4 regions of the Enterobacter cloacae complex sp. 394F7 genome follow, and region 3 is predicted to be linked to each of the others. Evidence: predicted binding sites of a transcription regulator. Region 3 holds the regulator's gene; each other region holds the start of a gene.
What was found. The regulator CRP, encoded in region 3, controls carbon source genes, mostly activating them, when cyclic AMP is high. The targets are predictions, from matches to a motif close to ATGTGANNNNNNTCACAT.
Positions count from the first base shown of each region.

Region 1: the regulator CRP is predicted to act here: its motif matches at 2,075-2,092, upstream of AC2FAK_RS13470 (maltoporin).
Region 2: the regulator CRP is predicted to act here: its motif matches at 1,782-1,799, upstream of ydfZ (putative selenium delivery protein YdfZ).
Region 4: the regulator CRP is predicted to act here: its motif matches at 5,336-5,353, upstream of aaeR (HTH-type transcriptional activator AaeR).

Region 1 is NZ_JBXWCS010000008.1:122,986-130,394, reverse strand. It holds gene AC2FAK_RS13480 (magnesium transporter) at 1-794, shown strand, start outside; gene AC2FAK_RS13475 (LacI family DNA-binding transcriptional regulator) at 837-1,913, opposite strand; gene AC2FAK_RS13470 (maltoporin) at 2,183-3,448, shown strand; gene AC2FAK_RS13465 (PTS sugar transporter subunit IIB) at 3,551-3,793, opposite strand; gene AC2FAK_RS13460 (beta-galactosidase) at 3,924-5,981, opposite strand; gene AC2FAK_RS13455 (glycoside hydrolase family 53 protein) at 6,011-7,213, opposite strand; gene AC2FAK_RS13450 (sugar ABC transporter permease) at 7,216-7,409, opposite strand, start outside.
Region 2 is NZ_JBXWCS010000004.1:309,752-317,160, forward strand. It holds gene AC2FAK_RS08465 (mannitol dehydrogenase family protein) at 1-1,436, shown strand, start outside; gene ydfZ (putative selenium delivery protein YdfZ) at 1,479-1,682, opposite strand; gene AC2FAK_RS08475 (universal stress protein) at 1,972-2,403, shown strand; gene AC2FAK_RS08480 (GntR family transcriptional regulator) at 2,436-3,122, opposite strand; gene ydfG (bifunctional NADP-dependent 3-hydroxy acid dehydrogenase/3-hydroxypropionate dehydrogenase YdfG) at 3,214-3,960, opposite strand; gene dcp (peptidyl-dipeptidase Dcp) at 4,104-6,137, shown strand; gene AC2FAK_RS08495 (DUF6694 family lipoprotein) at 6,361-7,170, shown strand.
Region 3 is NZ_JBXWCS010000025.1:13,218-20,626, forward strand. It holds gene mdcA (malonate decarboxylase subunit alpha) at 1-267, opposite strand, end outside; gene AC2FAK_RS22440 (hydrolase) at 496-1,518, shown strand; gene AC2FAK_RS22445 (YheU family protein) at 1,515-1,733, shown strand; gene AC2FAK_RS22450 (phosphoribulokinase) at 1,764-2,633, shown strand; gene AC2FAK_RS22455 (OsmC family protein) at 2,700-3,104, opposite strand; gene crp (cAMP-activated global transcriptional regulator CRP) at 3,415-4,047, shown strand; gene AC2FAK_RS22465 (YccS/YhfK family putative transporter) at 4,105-6,192, shown strand; gene argD (bifunctional acetylornithine/succinyldiaminopimelate transaminase) at 6,189-7,409, opposite strand.
Region 4 is NZ_JBXWCS010000011.1:120,286-127,694, forward strand. It holds gene yhcN (peroxide/acid stress response protein YhcN) at 1-148, shown strand, start outside; gene AC2FAK_RS17090 (barstar family protein) at 215-487, opposite strand; gene AC2FAK_RS17095 (NAD-dependent succinate-semialdehyde dehydrogenase) at 533-1,987, opposite strand; gene aaeB (p-hydroxybenzoic acid efflux pump subunit AaeB) at 2,076-4,043, opposite strand; gene aaeA (p-hydroxybenzoic acid efflux pump subunit AaeA) at 4,049-4,981, opposite strand; gene aaeX (p-hydroxybenzoic acid efflux pump operon protein AaeX) at 4,989-5,192, opposite strand; gene aaeR (HTH-type transcriptional activator AaeR) at 5,371-6,297, shown strand; gene tldD (metalloprotease TldD) at 6,347-7,409, opposite strand, start outside.

The DNA.
Region 1 (7,409 bases), on a different contig from region 3:
AATTGCTGCAAACCACCGATACCGTGCAGCCGGTAAAATCGCTGATGCTGTCGCAATTTCTGCAGGTCAAACCGGAAGATGAGCGGGCCGATGTCGCCGGACTGCTGGCTCACAGCGGTGCGGATGTGGTGCCCGTGGTCACCCACGGCAAGCTGGTTGGCTGCCTCACCGAGCGCGAAATGGCTCACCTGCTGGAAGACGATGTCACCGAAGATGCCCAGCGCCAGGGGGCCACGCTGCCGCTGGAAAAGCCCTATCTGGAGACCAGCGCCTTCAGCCTGTGGAAAAAACGCTCCGTCTGGCTGCTGCTGCTGTTTGTCGCGGAAGCCTACACCAGCTCGGTGATCCAGCACTTTGAAGAGGCGCTGGAGTCCGCCATTGCGCTGGCATTTTTTATCCCGCTGCTGATTGGCACCGGCGGGAACAGCGGAACGCAGATCACCTCCACGCTGGTGCGCGCCATGGCGCTGGGTGAAGTGCATCTGCGCGATGTCGGTCGCGTACTTTGCAAAGAGATGACCACCTCACTGATGATTGCCGTCACGCTCGGTATTGCCGGGTGCATCCGCGCATGGATGATGGGGATTGGGCTGGAAATTACCCTTATCGTCAGCCTGACGCTGGTGTGCATTACGCTGTGGAGCGCCATAGTCTCGTCCGTTATTCCCATGGTACTCAAGCGCTGCGGCATTGACCCGGCCGTCGTCTCCGCGCCGTTTATCGCGACGCTTATCGACGGTACCGGGCTGATTATCTACTTCAAAATCGCCCAGTATACGCTGGGGCTGGAGTAATCTTACGAGCACCTCTTTCCTGTGATTGAGGTGCTCACTCCGCTACACATCACCCAGTTGATGCGCAATCTCGCGCAGCTGCTGGGCCAGCGCCTGGAGGTTTTTTCCCTTCTCCCCTTTCGGCCCGGTGGACTGTCGCACCACCAGACGGGCAGGTAAAATCGAGGACATGCGCAGGGCACTCTCTTCGCCGCTGTCCAGAATGCGGCGCACCGCCTCTTTGCCCTGCAGATCTAAATCCAGTGAGACCGTCGTCAGCGCCGGGTAGAAGAACGAGCTTTCGTAGGTATCATCGTAGCCAATCACCGACTTCTCGCCAGGAATGGAAATCTGCTGCTGGTGGAAGGCGCTCAGTACGCCCAGCGCCATCTGGTCGTTGGCCACCAGTACGGCGGAAAACTGCGGCGTTTCGCGCAACATCTGCAGCGCACCGGCATACCCGCTCTGCGCATCCCAGTTGCCGCGGATCACCGAAGCGGGCTCCAGCCCGTAACCCTTCAGGGTTTCGATCCAGCTTTTTAGCCTCAACTGTGCCGACACAGAGGACTCCGGCCCCGCCAGCAGGGCGATGTCGCGATGGCCCAGCTCGTAAAGGTATTTAACGCTGGCGCGGGTCCCATCCGCCGGGTTAAACGAAACGTTAAACACAGAACTGTACGGGTCGACATCCAGGAAAAGACAGACGATATCGTCGTTGTCGGTGGCGATTTTCTGCGCCTCTTCGGCCTCCAGAGGCACGTTAATGATCACCTTGCTCACCAGCTGGGACTTCAGTTCGTTGATAGAGTCCTGAATACTTTGGTTGACGTTCTCATCTATCATCGAGATCAGTACCTGGTATCCCTCCACGTTCGCATAGCGTTTTACCGCTGCCGCCACCTGAGAAGGCGCGTGCAAAGCCAGTGAAATGGTCACCAGCCCGACGGTCTGGCTCTGCTTGCCTACCAGTTGCTGGGCCAGGCGATTCGGCACATACCGCAATAACTCTATGGATTTCTCAACCTTGTGGCGCGTGGCCTCGGATACATTGGCAGATTTATTCAGTACCCTGGACACGGTCTGATAGGAGACGCCTGCATGGCGTGCGACGTCCTCTAACGTTGCGCTTTTCGACTTCATGGTCCGGTTCCTTATGTTGTTATGCGATGATTGTAACAGGGGCGCTGTAAAAAAACGCTCACTGCCCTCACCTCGCAGACATAACACCATCAAAAAGTATTACGTTCACAATGCCATAATTTGTGGCACAGCTCATCACTCGTAACAAAATTGTCTATTTTATTTGCAGTTAATCACACATTTAGGATCGTTCAATTGCCAGCCAGAAGGTTTAGGCATTTTATGACAGCGGATTTGTGAACGTATTACAAAACAATAAGAGGGTAACAATGAACACGACGATCCGCTCTGTATCCGTTGCGCTGGCTGCCGCGTTAGCGTCTCCATCGCTGTTTGCTGCGTCTTCAGTACCGATTGATTTTCATGGCTATCTTCGCTCCGGCGTGGGCGTCTCACGGGATGGTGGGATGGAGGAGTGGCAGAAGAATAAAATAGGCCGTCTGGGTAACGAAGCCGATACCTACGGCGAGCTGGAACTGGGCTCTGAGGTCTACAAAAAGAACGACGTGAGCTTTTATCTCGACAGCATGGTGAGCATGGTGTCTGACGGCTCTAACGATAACGAAACCACCTTTGGCGACGACGCTCAGTTTGGCCTGCGTCAGCTTAACCTGCAGATCAAGGGGTTGATCCCGGGCGATCCGAATGCGGTTATCTGGGGTGGGAAGCGCTATTACCAGCGTCATGATCTGCACATCATTGACACCAAATACTGGAACATCTCGGGATCCGGTGCAGGTATTGAAAACTATACGCTCGGCCCTGGCGCGGTCTCTGTGGCCTGGATCCGCGGCGATGCCAACGACGTGGACTACCGCGTTGACGGTGATAACGACGTGAACATTAATTATATCGATCTCCGCTATGCGGGCTGGAAACCGTGGGCAGGCGCGTGGACGGAAGTGGGTATTGACTATGCCATGCCAAACCCGACCAACAAACAGAAAGAGTATGGCGGGCTGTACGAGGCCGACAACGGCGTGATGGTAACCGGAGAGATCAGCCAGGACATGCTGGGCGGCTATAACAAGCTGGTGCTGCAGTATGCCAACAAAGGTCTGGCGCAGAACATGGTTTCCCAGGGGGGCGGCTGGTACGACATGTGGAACTATGTGAACGATGCCAGCGGCTACCGCGTGATTAATACCGGCTTAATTCCCATTACCGATAAGCTCTCCTTTAACCACGTCCTGACCTGGGGCTCGGCGGATGACACCACGCAGTATACCGATAAATCGCGCCTGATTTCGTTGGTGGGCCGCGCGCAGTATCAGTTCACCGAATATGTGCGTCTGATTGGTGAAGTGGGCGGGTTCTACCAGAAAGATACCTATACCGACGGTTCAAACTACAAGCAGAGCGGTGAGAAGTACACGATCGCCTTAGGTCTGGCGGACGGACCTGATTTTATGTCACGTCCCGAGCTACGCGTGTTTGCCTCTTATCTGAATGATTCCGAACATGGGAAATCCTTCGAAGACGGCACCGCCAGTAATACCTGGAACTTCGGCGTGCAGGTTGAAGCCTGGTGGTAATATTTATTTCTAAAATGCGTTAATCGTTATTGTATCTCCAACAACTGGCAGTTTATTCGCCTGTTTCGGGATAGCCATTATTTTGGCTATCCCTTTTTTTATTTATTGATTAAAATGTTCATCTAATAACTGACGTAAGGCATCAGACTGCCTGCCAAATATGGCATGCACCTGCTGGCCAATAATAATTACCCCCAGCGCCCCTTCATTCTGTAACGCCTCAGAGTCAACTTTATTTAAATCTTTTACCGTCACGCGCAGGCGGGTAATACAGGCTTCGACGTGTTCGATATTATCGTCGCCGCCAAACGCGGGAATTAAACGCTGGGTAATTTGACTGTCCATAATACGCCTCATTATATGCAGATAAAAAAATGCCTGCTCGTGGAGCAGGCGTTCTGTGCCTTTTTGCCCGGACGGTGCGGTCTGATGCCCTCACCCCAGCCCTCTCCCACAGGGAGAGGGAGAAAATCAACTACGCTTTACGCCTGAGCACACGACAGTCCCAGGGCAGCAGAGCGGTATCGCCCGCAGCAGCGGCGTCTGTCATGCAGTCGGTATACCCCTGTGGCAGCGTGATGTACTGCTGCTGTGCCGTGTAGTTCTGCACAAACACCCAGGTGGTTTCGCCATCCGTGCGTGCCGTGGCAACCACGCCCGGCGGGAGCTCACCCTCGATGGCGCGCGGTAGTGCCAGCTCGTTGATAATTCCGGCGAAGAAATCGCGCTGGAACGGCAGATCGTTACGTGAAGCGACATGCCACGCCTTGCCTTTACCGACGCGGTTGACCGTTACCGCAGGGCGACCTGCGTAGAAATCATCGCGGTAGGTCGCCAGCACCTGTGCGGACTCAGCGTGGATCAGCTCGCATAAATGTCGCACCTGATACGGCCCCTGCAAACCCGCCGCGTTGCCTGCCAGCCCCTGAATCAGGTTGCGCTCCCCCTCGCCCAGACACTCGATCTCTTCCGCCCAGATGCCCAGAAGCTTGCGCAGCGGGCCAGGGAAACCGCCCAGATGACAGAGATCGGTCTCATCCACCACGCCGGTCCAGTAGGTCGTCACCAGATGCCCGCCATTAGCCACAAAGGCTTCTGCCCGCTCGGCAAACCCTTCGCGTACCATATAAAGCATGGGGGCAACCACCAGCGCGTAGTCGCTCAGATCGCCGTCAGCGTCAATGACATCCACCGCAATGCCTTTTTCCCAGAACGGACGATAGTGCTCGTTGACGGTTTTTTCGTACTCCATTCCCATATTGCGCGGACCTTCGGCATCATCCAGCGCCCAGCGGTTTTGCTGGTCGAAGACAATCGCCACCCGGGCCTCGGTACGGCAACCTGCGACCTCCGGCAGGCGTGCCAGCATCTCGCCCAGGCGCGTCACTTCACGCCCGACGCGGGTATCCAGATGACCCACGTGGTCGATAACCGCGCCGTGGAATTTCTCCACCGACCCGCGGCTTTTACGCCACTGGAAGTACTGCACCGAATCCGCTCCGTGCGCCACCGCCTGCATTGACGAGAGAATATGCATCCCCGGCTTTTTCAGCTTGCTGGTTGGCTGCCAGTTGGTGGTGCTCGGCGTCGACTCCATCAGCACGAAGGGCTTACCGCCCTTCAGGCTACGCATCATGTCGTGATACATGGCGGTGTAGCAGGCGAGCGCCGTTTCGTCTTTCTCCTTGTGCCACATCGGATAGCTGTCCCAGGAGATAAAGTCGATCGCCTTCGCAAGCTGCCAGTAGTCGTAGTCGTAGAAATACTCCATAAAGTTGGTGGTTACCGGCAGTTCCGCATTCGCTACTTTTAGCGGGGCCACTTCATGGCGGCAGAAATCAGTCACCTGTGCGGTATTGAAGCGACGCCAGTCGAGGTTGAGGCCGTGAATCGACACTTCTCCCTGCGGCGCGGGGGACTCTATCTGCGACCAGTCGGTGTAGGTGTGGCTCCAGAAGGTGCTCCACCACGCGTGGTTCAGCGCGTCCAGGGTTTTATAGCGCGCCTTCAGCCAGTCGCGAAAACGTGCCTGACACAGGTGACAGTGACATTCGCCGCCGTATTCATTAGAGATATGCCAGCCCAGTACCGCCGGATGGTGTGAATAACGCTCCGCCAGCAGGCGGTTAATGGTGAATGTCTTCTCACGGTACACTGGCGATGACATGCAGTGGTTATGCCGGCCTCCGTGCAGCGCGGGCACGCGGTTGCGCCCGACGCGCAGCACCTCAGGGTATTTTTGCGACATCCACGCCGGACGCGCGCCGCTTGGCGTAGCAAGGAAAATATGAATACCTGCCGCATACAGTTTTTCAATAATATTATCCAGCCACGCAAAATCATATTCCCCTTCACGCGGCTCCAGCTTTGCCCAGCTAAATATGCCCACCGACATCACATTACATTTTGCCTGCTGCATCATGGCAATATCTTTTTCAATAATACCGGGATAATTCTCCCATTGCTCCGGGTTATAGTCGGCGCCATGCAATAACGCCGCGACCTTTGGGCTTAAAGGCGCAAATTTATTCATATTAAAAACGTCCTGAATGAAGATAAAAATTATTTAAATACCGTTATTGATGGCAGCACTTTTCCCTGGCAATCAAATAACGCCTGATTCTCGCGGGCATTCCCCTCTTTCCATTCGTCATGGATATATTTCATGCCGGCTTTGGTCGCCCACGTGGTGCCCGGTACGGCAATCCAGGTCGGCTCCCAATAAAAAATGCCTTTGCCACGGTGGTCCGGAACATCAATAACGGACTGCATTAAATCGTGAATATAATCGTACTGGCCCTGAACGGTACCCGGATAGCCGCCGTCTTTTTCTTCTTTCGCCTGGAAGCTGTTCTCAGCGTTATCGCAGTTGTCCAGCGTATAGCCGTATGCCGCTTCCACCACAATCACGTCTTTGTTATAGCGCCTGCTGATGTCATCCATATTGGCCTTCAGCGCGCTAATCGGGCCGTTCCAGTAGGTGTACATTGACAGGCCGATGATATCGAATGGCACGCCGCGCTTCGCGATTTCGTCAAACCACCAGCGGAAGGTGTCATTTTTAGTCCCTTCGGCCAGGTGCAGCATGATTTTCACCTGCTCGCCGCCGGTCAGATTCTCTTTTAGCCCGCCAATCGCGGCGTTGAGCAGTCCGGCCAGACGGTCAAACTCGCCGCCGCCCTGCCCCCAGCTTTTGCCTTCCGGCCACAGCATGCCGCCGTTGATTTCGTTACCGATTTGCACCATGTCCGGCAGTACGCCCTCTTGCTTAAAGCGGGCGATGGTGTCGCGGGTGTAGTCATGGATCGCCGTTTTAAGCTGCGGGTAGTCCATCTTCTCCCAGGCTTTCGGCTTGAACTGTTTGCCCGGATCGGTCCAGAAATCGCTGTAGTGGAAATCGAGCAGCAGCTTCAGGCCCAGCGCCTTCACGCGCTTCGCCAGCGCAATCGTGTTTTCCAGGTTGTTACTGCCACCGCCATAGATCTTGCCGCTCGCATCCTGTGGATCAACCCACAGGCGCAGGCGTACATAGTTCACGCCGTTGGCCTTCAGGATCGCAATCGCATCCTGCTGCTGGCCGTTCTGGTTATAGAATTTCGCGCCCTGTTGTTCGGCTTCCAGTAGGGTCGAAATATCCGCCCCCTTAATAAAATCTGCAGGCATGGCGTTAAACGGACGCGTTTTCACCGCGTCGGCAGCAAAAGCACTCGCGGCAAGGCCACATGAGAGGCAAACGGCGAGCAAAGCGGGTTTGAGTCTTTTCATGGTTATCCTTTGGTACTCCCGGAGGTCAGGCCGGAGACGAAGTATTTTTGTAACGCCAGGTAGAGGATCGCCACCGGCACCGCAATCAGGACCGCGCCTGCCGCGTAGGTGGTGTAGCTGGCACCCATTTTTTGCGCCACCAGGTTATAAAGCCCGATGGGTAAGGTGTATTTGTCCGGGGTGCGCAAAATGGTGC
Region 2 (7,409 bases), on a different contig from region 3:
CGACGCTGCCTCAGTACGATCGCGGCAGCCTCCAGGCACGCATTGTTCATTTAGGGTTTGGCGCGTTCCACCGTGCACACCAGGCGGTGTACGCCGATATTCTGGCCGCTGAACACGGCAGCGACTGGGGTTACACAGAAGTGAACCTGATTGGTGGCGAACAGCAGATTGCCGATCTGAACGCGCAGGATAACCTCTATACCGTGGCCGAAATGTCGGCGGACGCGTGGACATCACGGGTCGTCGGTGTGGTCAAAAATGCGCTGCACGCGCAGGTTGACGGGCTGGAGGCCGTACTGGCGGCGATGTGTGAGCCGCAGGTGGCGATTGTGTCGCTCACCATCACCGAAAAAGGCTACTGCCACTCACCGGCCACGGGCAAACTGATGCTCGATCACCCATTGATTGCGGCCGACCTGCAAAACCCGCATCAGCCTAAATCTGCGCCGGGTGTAGTGGTTGAAGCGCTGGCGCGACGCAAAGCGGCGGGGCTGCCTGCCTTTAGCGTTATGTCCTGTGACAACATGCCGGAGAACGGCCACGTTATGCGCAATGTCACCTGCGCCTATGCCCGCGCGGTCGACGCGGAGCTGGCCGCGTGGATTGAGGCCAACGTCACCTTCCCGTCAACCATGGTGGATCGTATTGTGCCTGCGGTGACGCCGGAAACGCTGGATAAAATCGAACAGCTTACTGGCGTACGCGATCCGGCGGGCGTGGCCTGCGAGCCGTTCCGTCAGTGGGTGATTGAAGATAACTTTGTCGCCGGACGTCCGCAGTGGGAAAAGGCGGGGGCGGAGCTGGTGGCCGACGTTATTCCGTTTGAAGAGATGAAGCTGCGTATGCTCAACGGCAGCCATTCTTTCCTGGCCTACCTTGGCTATCTGGCGGGTTATCAGCACATTAACGACTGTATGGAAGATGAACACTACCGTCGTGCCGCCCACGCGCTGATGCTGAAAGAGCAGGCGCCGACGCTGAAAGTAAAAGGGGTTGATTTAGGCCACTATGCCGATCTGCTGATAGCGCGCTACAGCAACCCGGCCCTGCGCCACCGGACCTGGCAAATCGCGATGGACGGCAGCCAGAAACTTCCGCAGCGTATGCTCGATTCCGTGCGCTGGCACCTGGTGCATCAGAAACCTTTCCCACTGCTGGCGCTGGGTGTGGCGGGCTGGATGCGCTATGTCGGCGGGGTGGATGAACAGGGGAACACCATCGACGTGAGCGATCCTCAGCTGGCGGTGATTCAGGCCGCGGTCAACGGGAGTGCGGAAGGGGAAAGTCGGGTGAAAGCCCTGCTGGGCATTGAAGCCATCTTCGGTAAGGAACTGCCGCACGACACGTGCTTTGTGGAGGCGGTCATGACGGCGTATCAGACCCTTCTGCAAAAGGGCGCGAAAGCCACGGTTGCGCAGTACGCGGCACAGCTGTAATTCAGTCATGCCGCCGTTCGCGGCGGCATGACGTCGCACCTGTTAGTGCATACCCAGGCGAATCAGTTCAATCGGTTCGAACTTACCTTCACATCCTTCCACTTCCACCGTTTTGCTGCGACGTACCTGCGCGGCATCCAGTCCCTCGCTGTGGATCGCTTTAATTACCCCGGTATGCCCGGTGCCGTTAATCATTACGCGGCTGCCGGTGGTAATTGCATTACGGTTACGGTCGTAAGTCATCATGGTATTTTCTCCTCGCTAACACATCCGTTACGGCGCTATTTCAGGTTGTGCCGTCCACGGGGCACTATAAATACGCCTCTCTGGACATCTTTTTTTTGTTTTTGATCAAACTCACACTTTTTTCTTCATTTCGGCAGGGCGATGACGGTTCACGACGGTAATTTACAAAGCGGACAGTTATTTTCTTTAATTGATAATTTCAACCAGTGAGCGTTTAAGTCTGGTTTATATTCCTGATGGCACTCTGGATGCAGTAAATAACGTTTCCTGAAAATAAGGAGTCAGGCTTATGTATAAGAAAATCTTGATGCCTGTTGATGTGTTTGAAATGAATTTAAGCGATAAAGCGGTGCGGCACGCGGCCAACCTGGCGAAGGCTGAAGGCGCATCGATTACCCTGGTCAACATTCTGCCCAACAGCAGCCGCTCGTTACTGCGCGGATTCAATGCAGATATCAGGAAGTTTGAAGAGTATATGACCGCGGAATCCAGCAAAAAGATGAAGGAGTTAACGCGTCTCTTCGATCTCTCTCCGGAGGACATTCATTGTGAGGTGCGTTTCGGCAACGTGCGCGATGAAATTATCAGGATGAGCAAAGAAGGGGAATATGAGGTGATTGTTATCGGTTCAAAAAACCCGACTATTACCACGCATCTGCTGGGTTCAAATGCGGAATCTATCCTGCGCTACGCCACTATTCCGGTCCTGGTTGTACGCTAATCTCTCCGCCGCGCCGAAAGGGTGCGGCGAATTTAATCTTCGCTAAACCACTCGCTGTTTTCCTGCCGAATAAGCTGCACGGATTCGCTGATCTCCTGCAGATGGACAGTCATCGCTTTTTCCACACCGTCAGGGTCGCGTTTTTCCAGCGCGCTAAAAATATCATGATGCTGTCGGAGCAACATTTCCGGCGGAGAGACGTGGTCGAGGCTCATATAACGCACACGGTCGATCGTGGCTTTAATGTTTTCAATGGTATCCCAGGCCAGCTGACAATCGGCAATTTGCGCCAGCTTCTGGTGAAACTCATCATCGAGCTGAAAGAAGTCGTTAAGCTGTTTGCGGTCGATGGCAATACGCTGCTGATGCAGGTTTTGCTCCAGCCAGTAACACTGGTTGTCATTCATCAGCGTGGCCGCACGCCGGGCCACCGCGCACTCAATGGCCTGACGGACAAAACAGCCGTTACGGACCTGAGAAAGCGATATTTTATTCACATAGCTGCCGCGCTGCGGGCGGATCTGAATCAGGCCGTTTTCAGCAAGCTTGATAAACGCCTCACGTACGGGCTGACGGGAAACGTCAAAACGCACGGATACCTCTTTTTCTGAAAGCGGGGTACCAGGCGGGATCAGGCAATGCACAATATCACGTCGTAATATGCGATAGATTTGCTGGTTAACGGGCTGGGTGGGATTGAGTTGCGATTCAGCGGCCATGAGTTGTCATTTCTCAGAGAGTTAGCCTGAACATACTACCATTCTTTTATACCCTGATACAGACCCGGCCCGCAGGCCGGGAAGGGCAGAGTCAGCCTCGATGGACGTTAAGTCCGGCAAAGCTCTGGCTGACAGGCATCATCTCTACGGTGTTGATATTGACGTGGTTTGGCAACGTCGCGACCCACCAGACCGCTTCGGTGACATCTTCCGGCGAAAGCGCGTTGGCATTTTCGTAGGTTTTATCTGCTTTCGCGTCATCGCCTTTGAAACGCACGTTGGAGAACTCGGTACCGCCCACCAGGCCCGGCTCGATATCCGTGACGCGAATGGCGGTGCCGTGCAGATCGGTACGCAGGTTCAGGCTGAACTGACGCACGAACGCTTTTGTCGCACCATAGACGTTGCCGCCCGCATACGGCCAGCTTCCGGCGGTCGAGCCGATATTGATAATGTGGCCGCGATTGCGCTCCACCATGCCTGGCAGCACGGCGCGGGTCATATACACCAGCCCTTTGTTGTTGGTGTCGATCATGTTTTCCCAGTCTTCCACGCTGGCTTTGTGCGCGGGCTCCATACCCAGCGCCAGACCGGCGTTGTTGACCAGCACGTCAATGGCACGCCACTGCGCGGGGAGGTTGGCAATCATCTCTTCAATGGCGGCGCGGTTGCGCACATCAAGCTGCGCGGTCAGGATATTGTCACCCAACTCTTCTTTCAGCTCCTGCAGACGCTCCTGACGGCGGCCGGTGGCAATCACCTTATGGCCGTTGGCGACGAAGCGACGCGTGATGCATTCACCAAAACCTGCCGTTGCCCCGGTAACTAAAATAATCATCTCACTGTTCCTCAACGCTTTTTGTGTTGTACTAACATAGCACGCCCTGAGAGGGTGCGTTAAGGCATCATTTGTATGACCGCATTGCGGTCAATGGCGGCCTGGCCTACTCTGGGAAAGTTAACCGTTATCAGGAGTAAAAGATGTCAACCCGTAACCCTTTTTTTGACATTAGCCTGCTGCCTTATCAGGCCCCGCGTTTTGATGAAATCAACGACAGCCACTATCGCCCGGCATTTGATGAGGCCATACGCCAGAAGCGGGCAGATATTGACGCCATCGTCGCGCAAACGGCAGCACCCGATTTCGATAATACGGTACTGGCGCTGGAGAAAAGCGGTGCCATGCTCGCGCGCGTCAGCAGTATTTTCTTTGCCATGACGTCGGCGCACACCAATGCCCGCTTACAGGAGCTGGAAGAACAGCTCTCAACCGAGCTGGCCGCGCTGGCCAATGATATCTGGCTCAACGACACGTTATTCTCCCGCGTGGAGAGCGTCTGGCAGGATCGTGAGGGGCTGGATGCTGAGTCCCGCCGACTGGTCGAGGTGACGCACCAGCGCTTCGTGCTGGCCGGGGCGCGACTGAACGACGCTGAAAAAGCTGAACTGAAAGACCTGAACACACAAGTCGCCTCACTGATTAGCCAGTTCAACCAGCGACTGCTGGCCGCAGATAAGGCGGGCGGGCTGGTGGTGGATTATGTTCACCAGCTTGAGGGGTTAAGCGCAGAGGAGATCGCCACGGCTGCTCAGGCCGCCGCCGATAAAGGGCTGAAGGATCGCTGGCTAATCCCCCTCCTGAACACCACCCAACAACCTGCGCTTTCACTGCTTCGCAATCGACAGACCCGTGAAAACCTGTTCAACGCAGGCTGGCTGCGTACGCAGAAAGGCGATGAAAATGATACCCGCGAGCTGATCCTTCGTCTCACGGCATTGCGTGCGCGCCAGGCGCAGCTTTTGGGCTTTGACGACTTTGCGAGCTGGAGCATCGCCGACCAGATGGCAAAAACGCCGGAGGCCGCACTGACCTTTATGCGTGGAATTGTCCCTGCGGCGCGCACCCGTGCGGTGCAGGAACAGGCCGATATCCAGAAAGTCATTGATGATGAGCAGGGCGGCTTCACCGTGCAGGCCTGGGACTGGGCCTTTTATGCCGAGCGCGTGCGTCAGGCGAAATATGCCCTGGATGAGTCGCAAATTAAGCCGTATTTTGCGCTCAATAACGTACTGCATGATGGCGTATTCTGGACGGCCAGCCAGCTGTTTGGCATCCGCTTCGTCGAGCGCTTCGATATTCCGGTGTATCACCCGGACGTCCGCGTGTGGGAAATTTTCGACCACACCGGAGAAGGCATGGCGCTGTTCTACGGCGATTTCTTCGCCCGCGATTCGAAACAGGGCGGAGCGTGGATGGGGAATTTCGTCGAGCAATCATATGAATTTGCCTCCCGTCCGGTTATCTACAACGTGTGTAACTATCAAAAACCCAGCCACGGAGGCGCCGCGCTGCTCTCCTGGGATGATGTAATAACCCTGTTCCACGAATTTGGTCATACGCTGCACGGCCTGTTTGCCAGTCAGCGCTACGCCACGCTGTCCGGGACCAATACCCCGCGTGATTTTGTTGAGTTCCCGTCGCAAATCAATGAGCACTGGGCCAGCCACCCGCAGGTATTTACCCACTATGCCCGCCATTACGAGACCGGCGAACCGATGCCGGACGCGCTGCGCGAAAGCATGCTCAACGCAACGCATTTCAATAAAGGCTATGACATGACGGAAACGCTCAGCGCCGCGCTGCTGGACATGAACTGGCACGGCATTCGTGAGGCCGTTTCGAGCGTAGAGGAATTTGAAAAAGCAGCGTTGGAAAAAGTGGGGCTGGATCTGCCCGCCGTACCGCCACGTTATCGCAGCAGCTACTTCGCGCATATCTTCGGCGGCGGCTATGCGGCAGGTTATTACGCCTACCTGTGGACGCAGATGCTGGCGGACGATGGCTATCAGTGGTTTGTCGAGCAGGGCGGTTTAACCCGCGAGAATGGGCAAAAATTCCGTGAGGCGATTCTGTCGCGCGGGAACAGCACGGATTTAGCTGAACTGTACCGAAACTGGCGCGGGCACGATCCGAAGATTGAGCCGATGCTGGAGAATCGCGGGCTGAGCGAGTAGCGTCATTTTTTGGCTTAAACAGGACCGGGCGGAAGCCCGGTTTTTTTTATCCAATTTCTCTTCTCGAAAACGCCTCTAATTTTGCTCCGCACTGGCGAAGCAGCTAAAGCTGAGGGTTTCGTCTGGTATGCAACAAATTTCCAATAACATGCACAAGTAGATTTTGTCGTGTGGTCAAACTCTGGTAGGATTAATCTTAATTTTTTACTGATGGAACAGGAACATGAAGAAAATTGTTGGTGTGTTATTACTTTCTTGCTTACTCGTTGGGTGCGATAAACCCAAAATTGATTCTTCAACTGATGCTGCAATGAAATCCTCGATAGCCAAAGTCAGAGATTCACTTCCGGAAAATAAACGGGAGGAATTCGATAGCGCCTTAAAGGTTGTGGCATTCAGTAACATCAATATGGCTGACCTGATGCGTTCCACTTCAAATAATGATAACGAAGAGATAAGCAAAAAGATGCGCGAAAGCCTGTCTGGTAAGACGGGTGAAGAAATAATCTCTTACGCACAGCAAGTCACTGCTGAGAGAGAGATGAAGTTAAAAGAAAAGATGACTCAGGAAATCAAAGCGCTGGAACAGAAAAAAGCTGACGCCGACGTGGCTAAAAAAGAGTTGATGAAAATCCAGGTTTTATCATCCAGATTTACCATGGAGCCTGAGCAAGACGGTAAGCCACAACCCGTAATTAGACTGGTTGTTAAAAATAATACTGATACCGTTATCTCCAGAGCGTACCTGCACGGAGTGATGGCAAGCGAGGGATACTCAGTACCATGGCTGGTAAGTAATTTTTTCTATGATATTCCTGAGGGGCTTAAGCCAAATGAAGAAGCCACATGGGCTATTGCCCCCCCTAAGAATTCTGAATGGGGTGTACTTTATGCCCCAAAAGACGCTGTTTTGACTGTGACACTCGTAAGAGTGGACGGTACTGATAATCAGATGTTGTATGATGCAACAATGTTCACTGAGGAAGATAACAGCAGGCTTGAAGAGTTGAAGAAAAAAATCTCTGATCTTTAAAGACTAACCGACCCGCCAACCGGCGGGTTTTTTATACGTTGAGGAAAGGTGGCGTTGCAAACGGCGCATCGGTGTGGGCATCGGCTTCGCTGATAACTATGACTTTATGTTTCCGAGGGGCATAAAATCGTTTTAAACAGCCTAATTAAAGATATCTATTTTTTTTGACTTGAACACAAACACAATATTCATCAGTTTCGCTAACCCCTTATTAAACATTCTTATTATTGCAAAAACGA
Region 3 (7,409 bases):
ACTGCGGCCAACGCTTGGCATGATCATGTGCAGGTCATGCACAATTTGCGGGTTTACTTCGGCCAGCGAGCGGGAAAGAAAATCCGCCTGCTTCTGGTTGTTGCCTTCCAGAACAACCTTATCGCCTGGCGCGATCAGCTTTTCCAGCATGGCGACAAGGTCGCCGGTTGGCAGAACCTTGCCCTGCACCGGTACGGAGGCCAGACGACGCGCTTTTTCGCTGCGTCGGGTGTTCCATTGCCGGGTGGGTATTTGCCCAGATAACATTATTAACCTCCTGATTCAGCACATCATTTTGATTTGCTTAACGCTGAGTAAAGTCTGCACCCTGGCGGAAAAGGCATCAATTAAGCGTAGAGTGGAATCATTAGCCTGAGAGTAATAATCAAGGTAAATATTTGTGATCGGGATCAGTTCATGCTTCGGAAAACCAGGCTAAACGGGGTACAATTCGGAAGGTATAGTAAATTTCTGACAAGAATCAGCATCGCCCTTATGACCCAAATCATTCCCTCAGACTTCGACCTCACCGCCGAAGACAGCACTGATTTCGTGCCCATGCGCGGCGTGGCCAACTGCCACCTGCAGACCATGCTGCCGCGCCTGATCCGCCGCAAGGTGCAGTTCACTCCGCACTGGCAGCGGCTGGATTTGCCGGACGGTGATTTTCTGGATCTCGCCTGGAGTGAAGATCCCGAACAGGCGCGCCATAAACCCCGCCTGGTGGTGTTTCATGGTCTGGAAGGCAGCCTGCACAGCCCGTATGCCCATGGGTTAATCCAGGCGGCAAAAGCGCGCGGCTGGCTGGGCGTGGTAATGCATTTTCGGGGATGCAGCGGCGAGCCGAATCGTCAGAAACGCATCTATCACTCCGGCGAAACCGAAGATGGCACCTGGTTTTTGCACTGGCTGCGGGATAATTTCGGCACCGTGCCGACGGCGGCGGTGGGCTATTCGCTCGGCGGAAATATGCTGGCCTGTCTGCTGGCTAAAGAGGGAGACGCGGTACCGCTGAATGCCGCGGTGATTGTCTCTGCCCCCTTCATGCTGGAACAGTGCAGCTACCACATGGAGAAAGGCTTTTCCCGGGTCTATCAGCGCTATCTGCTCAACCTGCTAAAAGCCAATGCGGCGCGCAAGCTGAAGGCCTATCCGGATACCCTGCCAGTAAGCCTGCGACAGCTGAAAAAGGTCCGCCGCATTCGTGAGTTCGACGACCTGATCACCGCCAAAATTCATGGGTTCGCCGATGCCATTGACTACTATCGTCAGTGCAGCGCCATGCCGCTGCTCAGCAAGATCACTCAGCCGACGCTGATCATTCACGCGAAAGATGACCCGTTTATGGATCATCACTCCATCCCTGCACAGGAATTTCTGCCCGACAACGTCCACTATCAGCTGACCGAGCACGGCGGCCACGTGGGGTTTGTCGGCGGAACGCTGCGTCGCCCGAAAATGTGGCTGGAGACGCGCATTCCTGACTGGTTAACCCCTTACCTGGACGGTGCAACATGATTATCCCCTGGCAGGATCTGGCGCCCGAAACGCTCGATAATCTGATTGAAAGCTTTGTCTTGCGTGAAGGCACCGATTATGGTGAACATGAACGCTCGCTTGAGCAAAAGGTCAACGATGTTAAACGCCAGCTTAAAAGCGGCGACGTGGTGCTGGTGTGGTCTGAACTGCATGAGACGGTCAATATCATGCCCCGCAACGCGTTTCACGGCTGATCTTTCAACCTTTCCAGTCAGGGAGTTGCTATGTCTGCCAGACATCCGGTTATTGCCGTTACGGGGTCGAGTGGTGCGGGAACCACCACCACCAGCCTCGCGTTTCGCAAGATTTTCGCCCAGTTGAATCTCCGCGCGGCGGAGGTCGAAGGCGACAGCTTTCACCGCTATACGCGCCCGGAGATGGACATGGCCATCCGCAAAGCGCGTGATTTGGGCAAACACATCAGCTACTTCGGCCCGGAGGCCAATGACTTCGGCCTGCTGGAGCAAACGTTTCAGGAGTACGGCCTAAGCGGCAAAGGCCAGTCCCGCAAATATCTGCACACCTACGACGAAGCCGTTCCCTGGAATCAGGTCCCGGGCACCTTTACCCCCTGGCAGCCGCTGCCGGAACCTACCGACGTGCTGTTTTACGAAGGATTGCACGGCGGCGTGGTGACGCCGCATCACGACGTGGCGCGACATGTGGATCTGCTGGTCGGCGTGGTGCCAATCGTTAACCTGGAGTGGATCCAGAAGCTGACGCGAGACATCAGCGAGCGCGGCCATTCACGCGAGGCGGTGATGGATTCGGTTGTGCGCTCAATGGAAGATTACATCAATTACCTGACACCACAGTTTTCCCGCACCCATATCAACTTCCAGCGTGTGCCGACGGTGGACACTTCCAACCCGTTCGCGGCCAAAAGTATCCCGTCGCTGGATGAGAGCTTTGTGGTGATCCATTTCCGCAATCTCGACGGCATCGATTACCCCTGGCTGCTGGCGATGCTGCAGGGTTCGTTTATTTCTCACATGAATACGTTAGTGGTGCCCGGCGGAAAAATGGGGCTGGCGATGGAGCTGATCATGACGCCGCTGGTGCAGCGGTTGATGGAAGGGAAACAGATCGCATAATCATATTCCCTCTCCCGGTGGGAGAGGGTTAGGGTGAGGGCATCAACACGCACGATGCCCCATCAATCACGCCTCGATCACTTCATACGAATGGGTAATTTTTACCGCTTTCTCCAGCATTAATGCCACAGAGCAGTATTTTTCCGCAGACAGATCCACCGCGCGTGAGACGGCAGCATCTTTCAGCGCTTTCCCGGTGACAACAAAATGCAGGTTAATGTGCGTGAACAGGCGTGGCGCCTCTTCGCGACGTTCTGACGTGAGCTTGACTTCACAGTCGGTCACATCATGACGGCCCTTTTGCAGAATCGACACCACGTCAATCGCGCTGCATCCCCCTGCCGCCATCAGCACCATCTCCATTGGGCTGGGTGCTTTATCGCCGGAGTTACCGTCCATCAAAATCTGGTGTCCCGACGAGGACTCGCCCAGGAACGTTAAACCTTCTACCCATTTCACGCGCGCTTGCATATTCATTAGCTCCAACGTTGCATTTTTGGTGACAGATTACGCGTGCGTTACATTTCTCGCAATGGAAGGCGACCTGCGTCATGCTGAAGCGAGACACCAGGAGACACGCGGCGAAAGCTATGCTAAAACACTCTGGATGCTACAGTAATACATTGACGTTACACATGTATGCAGAGGACATCAAACTTTACTGGCTGCGAAACGTTACGACAGCCGACTTCCCAGGTATGGGTAAGAATTCGATTGCAACCCCAGAGTCCGGATGCATCTTATGACTCTGGTGACAGCTTATAACAGAGGATAACAGCGCATGGTGCTTGGCAAACCGCAAACAGACCCGACTCTCGAATGGTTCTTGTCTCATTGCCACATTCATAAGTACCCATCGAAGAGCACGCTGATTCACCAGGGTGAAAAAGCGGAAACGTTGTATTACATCGTCAAAGGCTCGGTGGCAGTGCTGATCAAAGATGAAGAAGGGAAAGAGATGATCCTTTCTTATCTGAACCAGGGCGATTTTATCGGTGAACTGGGCCTGTTTGAAGAAGGCCAGGAACGTAGCGCCTGGGTTCGTGCAAAGACAGCATGTGAAGTGGCTGAAATTTCCTACAAGAAATTCCGTCAGTTGATTCAGGTTAACCCTGACATCCTGATGCGTCTTTCTTCGCAGATGGCTCGCCGTCTGCAGGTGACATCAGAGAAAGTGGGTAACCTCGCCTTCCTGGACGTGACCGGCCGTATCGCGCAGACCCTGCTGAACCTGGCGAAACAGCCAGACGCTATGACCCACCCTGACGGCATGCAAATTAAAATTACCCGCCAGGAAATTGGTCAGATCGTCGGTTGCTCCCGTGAAACAGTGGGCCGTATCCTGAAAATGCTGGAAGATCAGAACCTGATCTCCGCCCACGGTAAAACCATCGTGGTTTACGGAACCCGTTAATCCCGATAAAACGGCGTGCCATCGCAAGGTGTCACGCCGTTTTTGTCTCTACTCCCCATGTGGCGCAGGCTGATTTATCACCCGGAAGTTAACTACGCACTGCGACAAACGCTGGTGTTGTGCCTTCCTGTGGCCGTGGGCCTGATCCTTGGGCATCTTCAGCAGGGGCTGCTGTTTTCACTGGTTCCCGCCTGCTGCAACATTGCCGGTCTCGACACCCCGCATAAGCGTTTTTTCAAACGTCTGATTATCGGCGGTTCGCTGTTTGCCGGGTGTAGCCTGGCCGTGCAGCTTTTGCTGGCCCGCGATATTCCGCTGCCGCTGATCCTGAGCGTGCTGGCGATGACGCTGGGGGTGACCGCCGAAATCAGTTCGCTGCACGCGCGGTTACTGCCCGCCTCACTCATCGCGGCCATCTTTACCCTGAGTCTCGCAGGTAACATGCCAGTGTGGGAGCCGCTGCTGATCTACGCCCTCGGTACGCTATGGTATGGCCTGTTTAACTGGTTCTGGTTCTGGCTGTGGCGGGAACAACCGCTGCGTGAATCCCTGAGCCTGCTCTATGTCCAGCTTGCGGAGTACTGCGAAGCCAAATACACACTGCTGACCCAGCATACCGACCCGGAAAAATCGCTGCCGCCGCTGCTGACGCGCCAGCAGAAGGTGGTGGATCTGATAAGCCAGTGCTACCAGCAACTGCATATGCTGGCCGCCAACAAGAACCACGAATATAAACGGCTGCTGCGCACCTTCCAGGTAGGGCTGGATCTGCAGGAGCATATCTCCGTGAGCCTGCACCACCCGAAGGAGGTGCAAAAGCTGGTGGAGCGCAGCCATGCCGAAGCGGTGATCCGCTGGAACGCGCAGACCGTGTCCGCACGCCTGCGGGTACTGGCCGACGACATTCTTTATCACCGCTACCCCACCCGCTTTAACATGGACAAGCAGCTCGGCGCACTGGAGAAAATCGCCCGCCAGCACGAGGATAACCCGGTAGGCCAGTTTGCCGCCTGGCACTTCAGCCGTATTGCCCGCGTGCTGCGTACCCAGCGCCCGCTCTATCCCCGCGATCTGATGGCGGATAAGCAAAAGCGCCTGCCGCTGCTGCCTGCGCTTAAAAGCTATCTCTCGTTTAAATCTTCCGCCCTGCGCAACGCCGCCCGGATTAGCGTGATGCTGAGCATCGCCAGCCTGATGGGCATGGCGCTGCATCTGCCCAAACCCTACTGGATATTAATGACGGTACTGTTTGTCACCCAGAACGGCTACGGCGCCACGCGGGTGCGTATTCTGCACCGGGCGGGCGGAACCATGGCGGGGTTGATTATCGCAGGCGTAACGCTGCACTTCCACGTGCCGGAAGGCTATACGCTGGCAGGCATGCTATTGATTACCCTGGTGAGCTACCTGATCATCCGCAAAAACTACGGCTGGGCGATGGTGGGCTTTACGGTTACGGCGGTATATACCCTGCAATTGCTTACGCTCAATGGCGAACAATTTATTGTCGCCAGGCTTATCGATACCCTGATTGGCTGTCTGATTGCCTTTGGTGGTATGGTCTGGCTGTGGCCACAATGGCAAAGCGGCCTGCTCAGACAGAACGCCCACGACGCGCTGGAGGCCGACCAGCAGGCTATCCGCCTGATCCTGAGCGACGATCCGCAGCCCTCCCCGCTGGCGTATCAGCGGATGAAGGTCAACCAGGCGCATAACGCCCTGTTCAACTCGCTGAATCAGGCGATGCAGGAGCCCGGCTTTAACTCGCACTATCTGGCGGATATGAAGCTCTGGGTAACGCACAGCCAGTTCATCGTCGAACATATCAACGCGATGACCACGCTGGCGCGTGAACATACCATGCTAACGCCAGACCTGGCGCAGCGCTATTTGCAGTCGTGTGAGATTGCCCTGCAACGGTGTCAGCAGCGTCTGGAGTATGACGCGCCGGGTGAATCGGGGGATTCGAACATTCTGGAAGCGCCGGAAACGCTCACCCACGGGCCAATGAGCACCCTGGAGCAGCATCTGCAGCGCATTCTGGGGCATCTGAACACCATGCACACCATTTCGTCGGTGGCATGGCGTCAGCGTCCGCATCACGGCATCTGGTTAACGCGGCGGTTAAAACGAACCGAGTATTAGCCGTTGACGATCTTCCCGACCGCCGCGGCAAAGCGGGTTAATCCATCTTCAATATCGTTTTCTTCGACTACCAGCGACGGCGCAAAGCGCATCACGTCCGGGCCGGCGTTGAGCACCATCACCCCTTCGTGAGCAGCGGCGTGCAGGAAATCGCGTGCGCGGCCTTTGTACTGCGGCTTCAGCTCTGCGCCAATCAGCAGTCCCATGCCACGGATCTCGCTGAAGACGTCGTACGTTTCGTCGATCTGCTGCAGATGTTTCACGAACAGCTCGCGCTTCGCCTGAACGCCGCTTAATACCTCCGGCGTATTGATGATATCAAACGCCGCACCGGCGATGGCGCAGGCCAGCGGGTTTCCACCGTAGGTGGAGCCGTGTGAGCCAACGTGGAACGCGGAGGCGATCTCCTGGGTGGTGAGCACCGCGCTGACCGGGAAGCCGCCGCCGAGCGCTTTGGCGCTGGTCAGAATATCCGGCGTCACGCCGTAGTGCATATAGGCGAACAGGGAGCCGGTACGCCCCATCCCGCTCTGGACTTCATCAAACACCAGCAGCGCCTGATGCTGATCGCACAGCGCGCGCAGCCCTTTGAGGAATTCCGGCGTTGCCGCCGTCACGCCACCTTCACCCTGAATCGGCTCAACCACGACCGCGCAGGTATGGTCATCCATCACCGCTTTCACCGCATGCAGATCGTTAAACGGCACATGAATGATATCGGCGGGTTTCGGACCAAAGCCGTCGGAATACTTCGGCTGGCCGCCAACGGAAACGGTAAACAGTGAACGACCGTGGAAAGCGTTATGGAAAGCGATGATTTTGGTTTTGTATGGGCTGTGGCGTGTGGAAGCGTAGTAGCGCGCCAGCTTGAAGGCGGTTTCGTTGGCTTCGGTCCCGGAGTTCATAAACAGCACGCGCTCGGCGAAAGTCGCGTCAATGATCTTGCGCCCCAGGCGCAACGCCGGTTCGTTGGTAAAGACGTTGCTGGTGTGCCACAGGGTTTCGCCCTGGGTTTTCAGTGCCTCGACCAGTGCAGGATGGCAATGCCCCAGCGCCGTCACCGCAATCCCCCCGGCGAAATCCACGTACTCTTTCCCCTGCTGATCCCAGACGCGGCTGCCTTTTCCCTTTACCGGGATAAACTCGGCCGGTGCATAAATCGGCAGAATGACTTCATCGAATGTCGCGCGGGTAATTGCAGATTGTTCAGTTGCCAT
Region 4 (7,409 bases), on a different contig from region 3:
TGTTTCCGTAACGTCCGTCACCGGCTCTCCGATGGATATCCGTCAGGAGCTGGCCGCAAAAGCTGAAAAAGCAGGCGCCAGCAGCTACCGCGTCACCGAACTGAATCAGGGTGACCACTGGCACGCTACGGCAGAACTGTATAAATAAACCCTCGTCGTATCTCATCATACGACTTGCCCCTGGCCTCGCTGGTCAGGGGCTTTTTTTGCGTAATCAATGGCGCGCGTTGAAACGCAACTGCCCTTCCAGCTCTTCTTCTGCTTCATCAAACAATAAAATCAGCGCCCCAAATCGTCTGCGCAGCTTATCGGGCAGATGAATAAACTCTATCTCCAGCGGTAACGGCAGCTGACTGCCGGTCACCACATCCCACAGCATATCCAGATTCGCGACGCTTTCCCGTTCCAGATCAAACGCCCGGATAAATTCACGATAGAAGTCTTCCTGACTGTCGATCTCGTCAAAATCAAAGGTATAGGTTTTCATTGCCAGCCACCCAGTCCAGGCGAGCGGCAGATGCCGCCCTGTCTATTATAATCCCCCGATATGCAGGGTTTTGACTTCCAGATACTCTTCCAGCCCCAGCACGGACCCTTCTCGACCCAGGCCAGACTCTTTTACCCCACCAAAAGGTCCAAGCTCCGTGGAAACGGCGCACTCATTAATCCCAATCATCCCGCTTTCGATTGCCTGCGAGACGCGGAAAACGCGCGACAGATTCTGAGTATAAAAGTAAGCCGCCAGACCATAAGGCGTGTTGTTGGCGCGCTGGATGACTTCATCTTCAGAAGTGAAACGGAAACAGGCGGCAACGGGACCAAACGTCTCTTCCTCCGCCAGTTTCATGCCTTCATGACAGTCGCCCAGCACGGTAGGCATCCAGAAATTGCCACCAAGCGGATGTGGTTTACCGCCCGCCAGGACCGTCGCTCCCCGGGCAACAGCGTCTTCCACATGCTCGCGCACTTTGTTCACCGCGGAGGGTTCAATCAGCGGGCCTACGACCACACCGTCTTCCAGACCATTTCCCACCTTCAGCGCGTTCACCGCATCGGCCAGTTTGTTCACAAACTTGTCGTAGACGGTTTCCTGAATATAGAAGCGGTTAACGCTGACGCAGACCTGTCCGGCATTACGGAATTTGTTGGCGATTGCCCCTTTGACGGCAGCATCGATGTCCGCATCTTCAAACACGATATACGGGGCATTTCCCCCCAGCTCCATCGAAACTTTTTTCATGGTGTCCGCGGCGTTACGCACCAGCGTTTTGCCGACGGAAGTGGAGCCGGTAAACGAGATTTTCCGCACCTCGTGGCTCGCCATAATCGCGTCGCTGATCTCATGCGTATTACCGGCCACGGCGTTGAGGACGCCATCCGGCACACCGGCCTGTTTCGCCAGCGTGAGCAGCGCAAACGCGCTGAGCGGGGTGTTGTTTGCCGGTTTGATGACCCCGGTACACCCCGCGGCCAGCGCCGGACCAAGCTTACGGGTGAGCATCGCCATCGGGAAGTTCCACGGCGTAATTGCCGCCACCACTCCCACAGGCTCACGGGTAGCCAGAATGCGGGAGCCCGGTTTGATCGGCGGAATAATTTCACCGTTAGCGCGCTTGGCCTCTTCGGCAAACCACTGAATAAAACTGGCGGCGTACTCCACCTCGCCTTCAGCTTCTTTCAGGGGTTTGCCCTGTTCGGTGGTCATTAACCGACCAAGCCAGCTTTTATTCTCGATAATCAGTTCATACCAGCGATAGAGAATGGTCGAGCGCTCTTTCGCGGTTTTGGCCCGCCAGGCCGGGAAGGCTTTCGCGGCGGCGGCAATCGCCTCTTCGGTTTCTGCTTTACCGGCTTTCGCCACTTTGGCGATAACATCACCGGTGGCCGGGTTCAACACATCAAACGTCGTGTCCAGCGTTTTCCATATGCCGTTAACCAGATAACCGGTCTGAAAAAGAATGTGATCCTGAAGCGCCTGGGTAGTCATGTGTCCTCCCTTTCTGAATGTAAGAGCCTGCAGAAATAAGTATAGCCACAAAAAAACCGACGCTTTTGGCGTCGGTTTTTTACTTCAGTCAGTTATCCGTCAGGACATTCTGGTAGCGGTGCAGCATAAACACCAGCCGTGCTACCGGCTCGGTCACCTGAGGAGGCGCTTCCCAGACCCTGAGCTTCTCCTGGTAGACATCCAGCTCTTCCAGCAACTGCTTAAAGTAACGGCGTCGTTTGTCATCACTGGAGGCGGAAAGCACATGGTCCGCGGTACGGCGCAACTGGCGGTGGAATGCCGACAGATCGTCGTTGATGGGCACCGGTGCGTTACGCAGACGCTGATGCGCAATGATCATGGTTAACGCCAGACGAAAGCGGGCAATGTCGCCAGGGAACTTATTCAACAGTAAAAACAGCTGCTGATAGAGCGCAGGCAGATGGTTCTCTTTACGGCGCGCAGTGTTGGTGGTCATGGAGGAGACCGCCGCCGAAACGAACTGGTTCAACAGCACGCGACCTGTGCGGGCCTGGGAATTGTCGCGCACCAGCAGAATCACCATCATCGCCAGGAAACAGCCCACCAGCTGACCCAGGGCGCTGTCGAGGAACTGGCTGAAATGGAACGTCATGGGGTTATCCAGCACCAGAATATTAATAGTACTGGCGAGGGCACCGAGCGATCCCAGACGGCGCTTCTGCACTTCTATCCCGATAAAGAATGCCATCACCGCAAGACTGATACAGAGCAGCAACATGCTCTGCTGCGTGGACGGGAGGATCACCAGGAAATAGAGCGCGCCAAGCGGTAACGCGGCAATCGTGCCGTACAGGAAATCGATAGCGACCATACGCGGGTTGGGCAGACGCATTGCCAGCGCCGTGACGACGGCAATCATGACCATCGCGCCGCTGCCGGAGGTCCAGCCAGTCCACAGCCAGAACAGCGTGCCGAGCATACAGGCAAGCGTGGTACGCCAGAAGTTGACCATCGCGTGGTGGCGCTCAGCCGATTCCGCCTTGATCACCACTTCACCCTGCAGGACTTCCTCTTCCGCCGCGCTGATTTTCGTATTGCCGATCACGCCCCGTTTCAGCAGCAGGTAGCGCGTCGCGGCGCCAACCCACGTATAAATGGTCACCGGTGTGTCGCGCTCTCCGGTCCAGGCAATGACCCGCCGCATGCGTTTGAGCTGCTTATGTACGTCCTGCACCGTTTCCACCGGCTCGGCAAACAGTTCGCGGAAGGTATCGGTAACCGATTCCGGGCGGGTGTTCTGAATAAGGTAGGTTTCGCACGCCTGGGTAATCAGCGTTAAGGTGACGGTATTGATCGCTTTAAGACGACGGTTGGCGCGCGCCCAGCGCGAGGACTCCATGTTAAGGTTACTGCGCATCCCTTCCAGCGCCTGCGTGCGGCGAACCAGTCCACTCCAGGCTTTGTCCACCTCTTCGCTGTCACCGTGCTTGATGCAGAGCTGCATCAGCTGATACTGGGAGACGATCAGCGCATCCAGTTCGCGATCCACCTCCTGTTTGATGGATCGAGGGGAGAAAAGCAGGTCAGCAACGATTGCGCAGACGATACCAATCACGATCTCACTGCAGCGTTCCACGGCAAATTGCGGCGCGAGCAGCGGTTCGGTTTGAATGGTGATGACAATAATCAGTGCGGTATAACCCGCCAGCCCCCAGGCGTAAGAGTTTTCGACCTTCACCAGAGAGGAGAGCCAGGTGCAGAAGCCCGCCCAGATACAGCACACCAATACCATCAACAGTGGCGTGCGGATCATCAGAATGATAATGGTGAGCGCGGCGATACAGCCGATAAACGTCCCGATGATACGCAGCATCCCGCGATAGCGGATCGCCCCGGAGTAAGGCTCCCCACCTGCCGCGAATGCCGGGCCAGCCGCGACAATCGCCGCCGTTAACACCGCCCAGCGGGGGGTTTCCAGCTGGAAGTGAAAGCCGACAAACAGCGCCAGCACAATGGCACTCGCCAGCTTCACGGCGAAGCGAATGTGCTGGCTGGCGATAGTAAAGATCCCCATAGCGATTAACCAAACTCGCGCAGACGATGGGCGATTTTACGGAAAATAGAGTCCTGGCTGGCGTCCCGGTCTTTCTCACCGGTGATCACCACCGTCGCGGTTGTGCCCGCAGGCCACAGGTTGCCCTGCTGTTCGTCCAGATGAATACGTACCGGCACACGCTGGGCCAGGCGCACCCATTCCAGGTTGGAATCAACCGTCGCCATCCCTTTCGCATCATTGGAGCTGCTGGAGTTGGTGACGCCAGCCGCAACGCTGTCTACGGTACCTTTAAAGACGCGGTTGCTGCCAAGCGGCGTGATCTCTGCGCGGTAGCCCGGACGAACGCCTTCCAGTTTGGTCTCTTCCATATAGGCAAGCACATAGAATGAGTTTTGTTTCACCAGCGCCACGGCGGTTGAACCGCGGGTGATAAACTCCCCGGCATAGACATTCAGGTTGGTGACCCAGCCATCGGCAGGTGCGCGGATCACGGTACGCTCCAGATCGAGCTTCGCCAGGTCGCGCGTCGCCTGCGCCTTTGCCAGCTGATGCAGCACGGTTTGCAGCACGTTGTTAGACTGATCGATCTCTTCCCGGGACATCGCCTGAACCCCCAGCTGGTTACGGCGGCCCGCCTCACGGCGTTTCTCTGCGGCCAGCGCCTGGTAATAGGCAACATCCGCTTCCGCTTCTTCCAGTGCTTTCTGGTAACGCGGCTGGTCGATGGTGAACAGCACCTGGTCTTTCTTCACCAGTTGGTTATCGTGGACGTTAACCGCGGTGATAAGACCGGCCACGTCGGGGGCGATCGCCACGACATCCGCGCTAAAACGCGCGTCACGTGTCCACGGTGATTCGGTGTAATAGACCCAGGCGCGAAAAATAGCGATGAACGCGAGGATAACCAGCGCCATGGTGATGGCGGTGCGGGAGATTTTTCTTGTTAGCGTTTTCACATCAACCTCAGACAAACATGCGCGATATCAGGTAGAACAGGCAGCAATACAGCGCGGTATTGAACAATGCAGGGTGCCAGACGAAATCGTAGATCCCGGTAGGAACCAGCACCTTGCGCACCAGCCAGAAGATCGCCAGTGATAAAAGAAGCTCGAAAAATATCGGTGGGAACGACAGACCGAACACCACGATAACGGGAAACAGACTCATGTTGACCTTGATAAGAGAGAGTGCAGGCTTCAGAATTTTTAGCGCACGCCACCGCGGGAGAGCAAGAAACGCCGGGCGAGAATGGCGCAGCCGTTATGTAATTAATAATATATTAACGTAACTGTTATGCTGTTATCTATAATATGTGATCTAAATCACTTTTAAGCCAGAGTGAACAATGGAACGTTTAAAACGCATGTCGGTCTTCGCCAAAGTGGTTGAACTTGGCTCATTTACTGCTGCTGCCCGGCAGTTGCAGATGAGCGTCTCCTCCATCAGTCAGACGGTGTCAAAACTGGAAGATGAACTGCAGGTGAAGCTGCTCAACCGCAGCACCCGCAGTATTGGTCTGACGGAGGCGGGTAAAATTTACTATCAGGGCTGTCGCCGCATGATGCATGAAGTGCAGGATGTTCACGAGCAGCTCTATGCCTTTAACAACACGCCCATCGGGACACTGCGGATTGGCTGTTCTTCAACTATGGCACAAAATGTTCTCGCCGCCATGACCGCAGAGATGCTGAAAGAATATCCGGGATTAACCGTGAATCTGGTTACCGGTATTCCCGCCCCGGACCTGATCGCAGACGGGCTGGATGTGGTGATCCGCGTTGGCGCGCTGCAGGACTCCAGCCTCTTCTCCCGTCGACTCGGGAGTATGCCGATGGTGGTCTGTGCCTCGAAGAGCTATCTGGCGCAGTACGGCGTGCCGGAGAAACCAGCCGATCTCGCCAACCACTCCTGGCTGGAGTACAGCGTCCGCCCCGATAATGAATTTGAACTGATTGCCCCGGAAGGCATTTCTACCCGACTGCTGCCGGAAGGACGGTTTGTCACCAACGACCCGATGACCATCTCGCGCTGGCTGGTGGCGGGCGCCGGGATCGCTTACGTCCCGTTAATGTGGGTGATCAATGAGATCAACAGCGGAGTGCTGGAGATCCTGTTCCCTCGCTACCAGTCCGATCCGCGTCCGGTGTATGCCCTGTATACCGAAAAAGACAAACTGCCGCTTAAGGTGCAGGTGTGTATTAACTATCTGACCGAGTATTTTGTGGAGGTCGCGGAACTGTTTCAGGGCATGCGGGGAAGAAGGAAAGAGTAGGTATTTCCCCTCTCCCCGTTGGGGAGAGGGTTAGGGTGAGGGGAGAAAATTACGCCGTGCCGCCCACCGTGAGGTTATCGACCTTCAGTGTCGGCTGGCCTACGCCCACTGGCAGGCTCTGGCCCTCTTTACCGCAGACGCCCACGCCGTTGTCCAGCTTGAGATCGTTACCGACCATGGAGATCTGCTGCATGGCTTCGATACCGGAACCAATCAGCGTCGCGCCTTTCACCGCTTTGGTCACTTTGCCTTTTTCGATCAGATACGCTTCTGACGTAGAGAAGACGAATTTACCGGAGGTGATATCCACCTGACCACCGCCAAAGTTTGGCGCGAAGATCCCGTAATCAACAGACTCAATGATCTCCTGCGGCGTGGACTGGCCTGGCAGCATGTAGGTGTTAGTCATACGCGGCATCGGCAGATGCGCATAAGATTCACGACGGCCGTTACCCGTTGGCGCCACGCCCATCAGGCGCGCGTTCAGTTTGTCCTGCATATAGCCTTTCAGCACACCGTTTTCGATCAGCACGTTGTACTGACCCGGCGTACCTTCATCATCGATGGAGATAGAGCCACGGCGATCAACCATGGTACCGTCATCCACCACTGTGCACAGTTCAGAGGAGACAAGCTGCCCTATCTGACCGCTAAATACGGAGGTGCCGCGGCGGTTAAAGTCCCCTTCCAGACCATGCCCCACGGCTTCATGCAGCAGCACGCCCGGCCAGCCAGCGCCCAGTACCACCGGGAATGTCCCCGCAGGTGCCGCCACGGCAGAAAGATTCACCATCGCCATACGCACGGCTTCTTTTGCCCACGCGTCGGCACGGGCTTCACCGTCGACGTCACCCAGGAACCAGTCATAACCAAAACGACCACCGCCGCCGCTTGAGCCACGCTCGCGCTTGCCGTCCTCTTCCACCTGCACGCTGATGGAGAGACGCACCAGCGGACGGACATCCGCCGCCAGGGTGCCGTCCGTCGCCGCGACCAGAATCAGTTCATAGACACCGCTCAGGCTGGCAGACACTTCCTGTACGCGTTTATCGGCAGCACGCGCCACTTTGTCCACGCGGCGCAGGATATCCAGCTTCTCTTCACGGCTCATG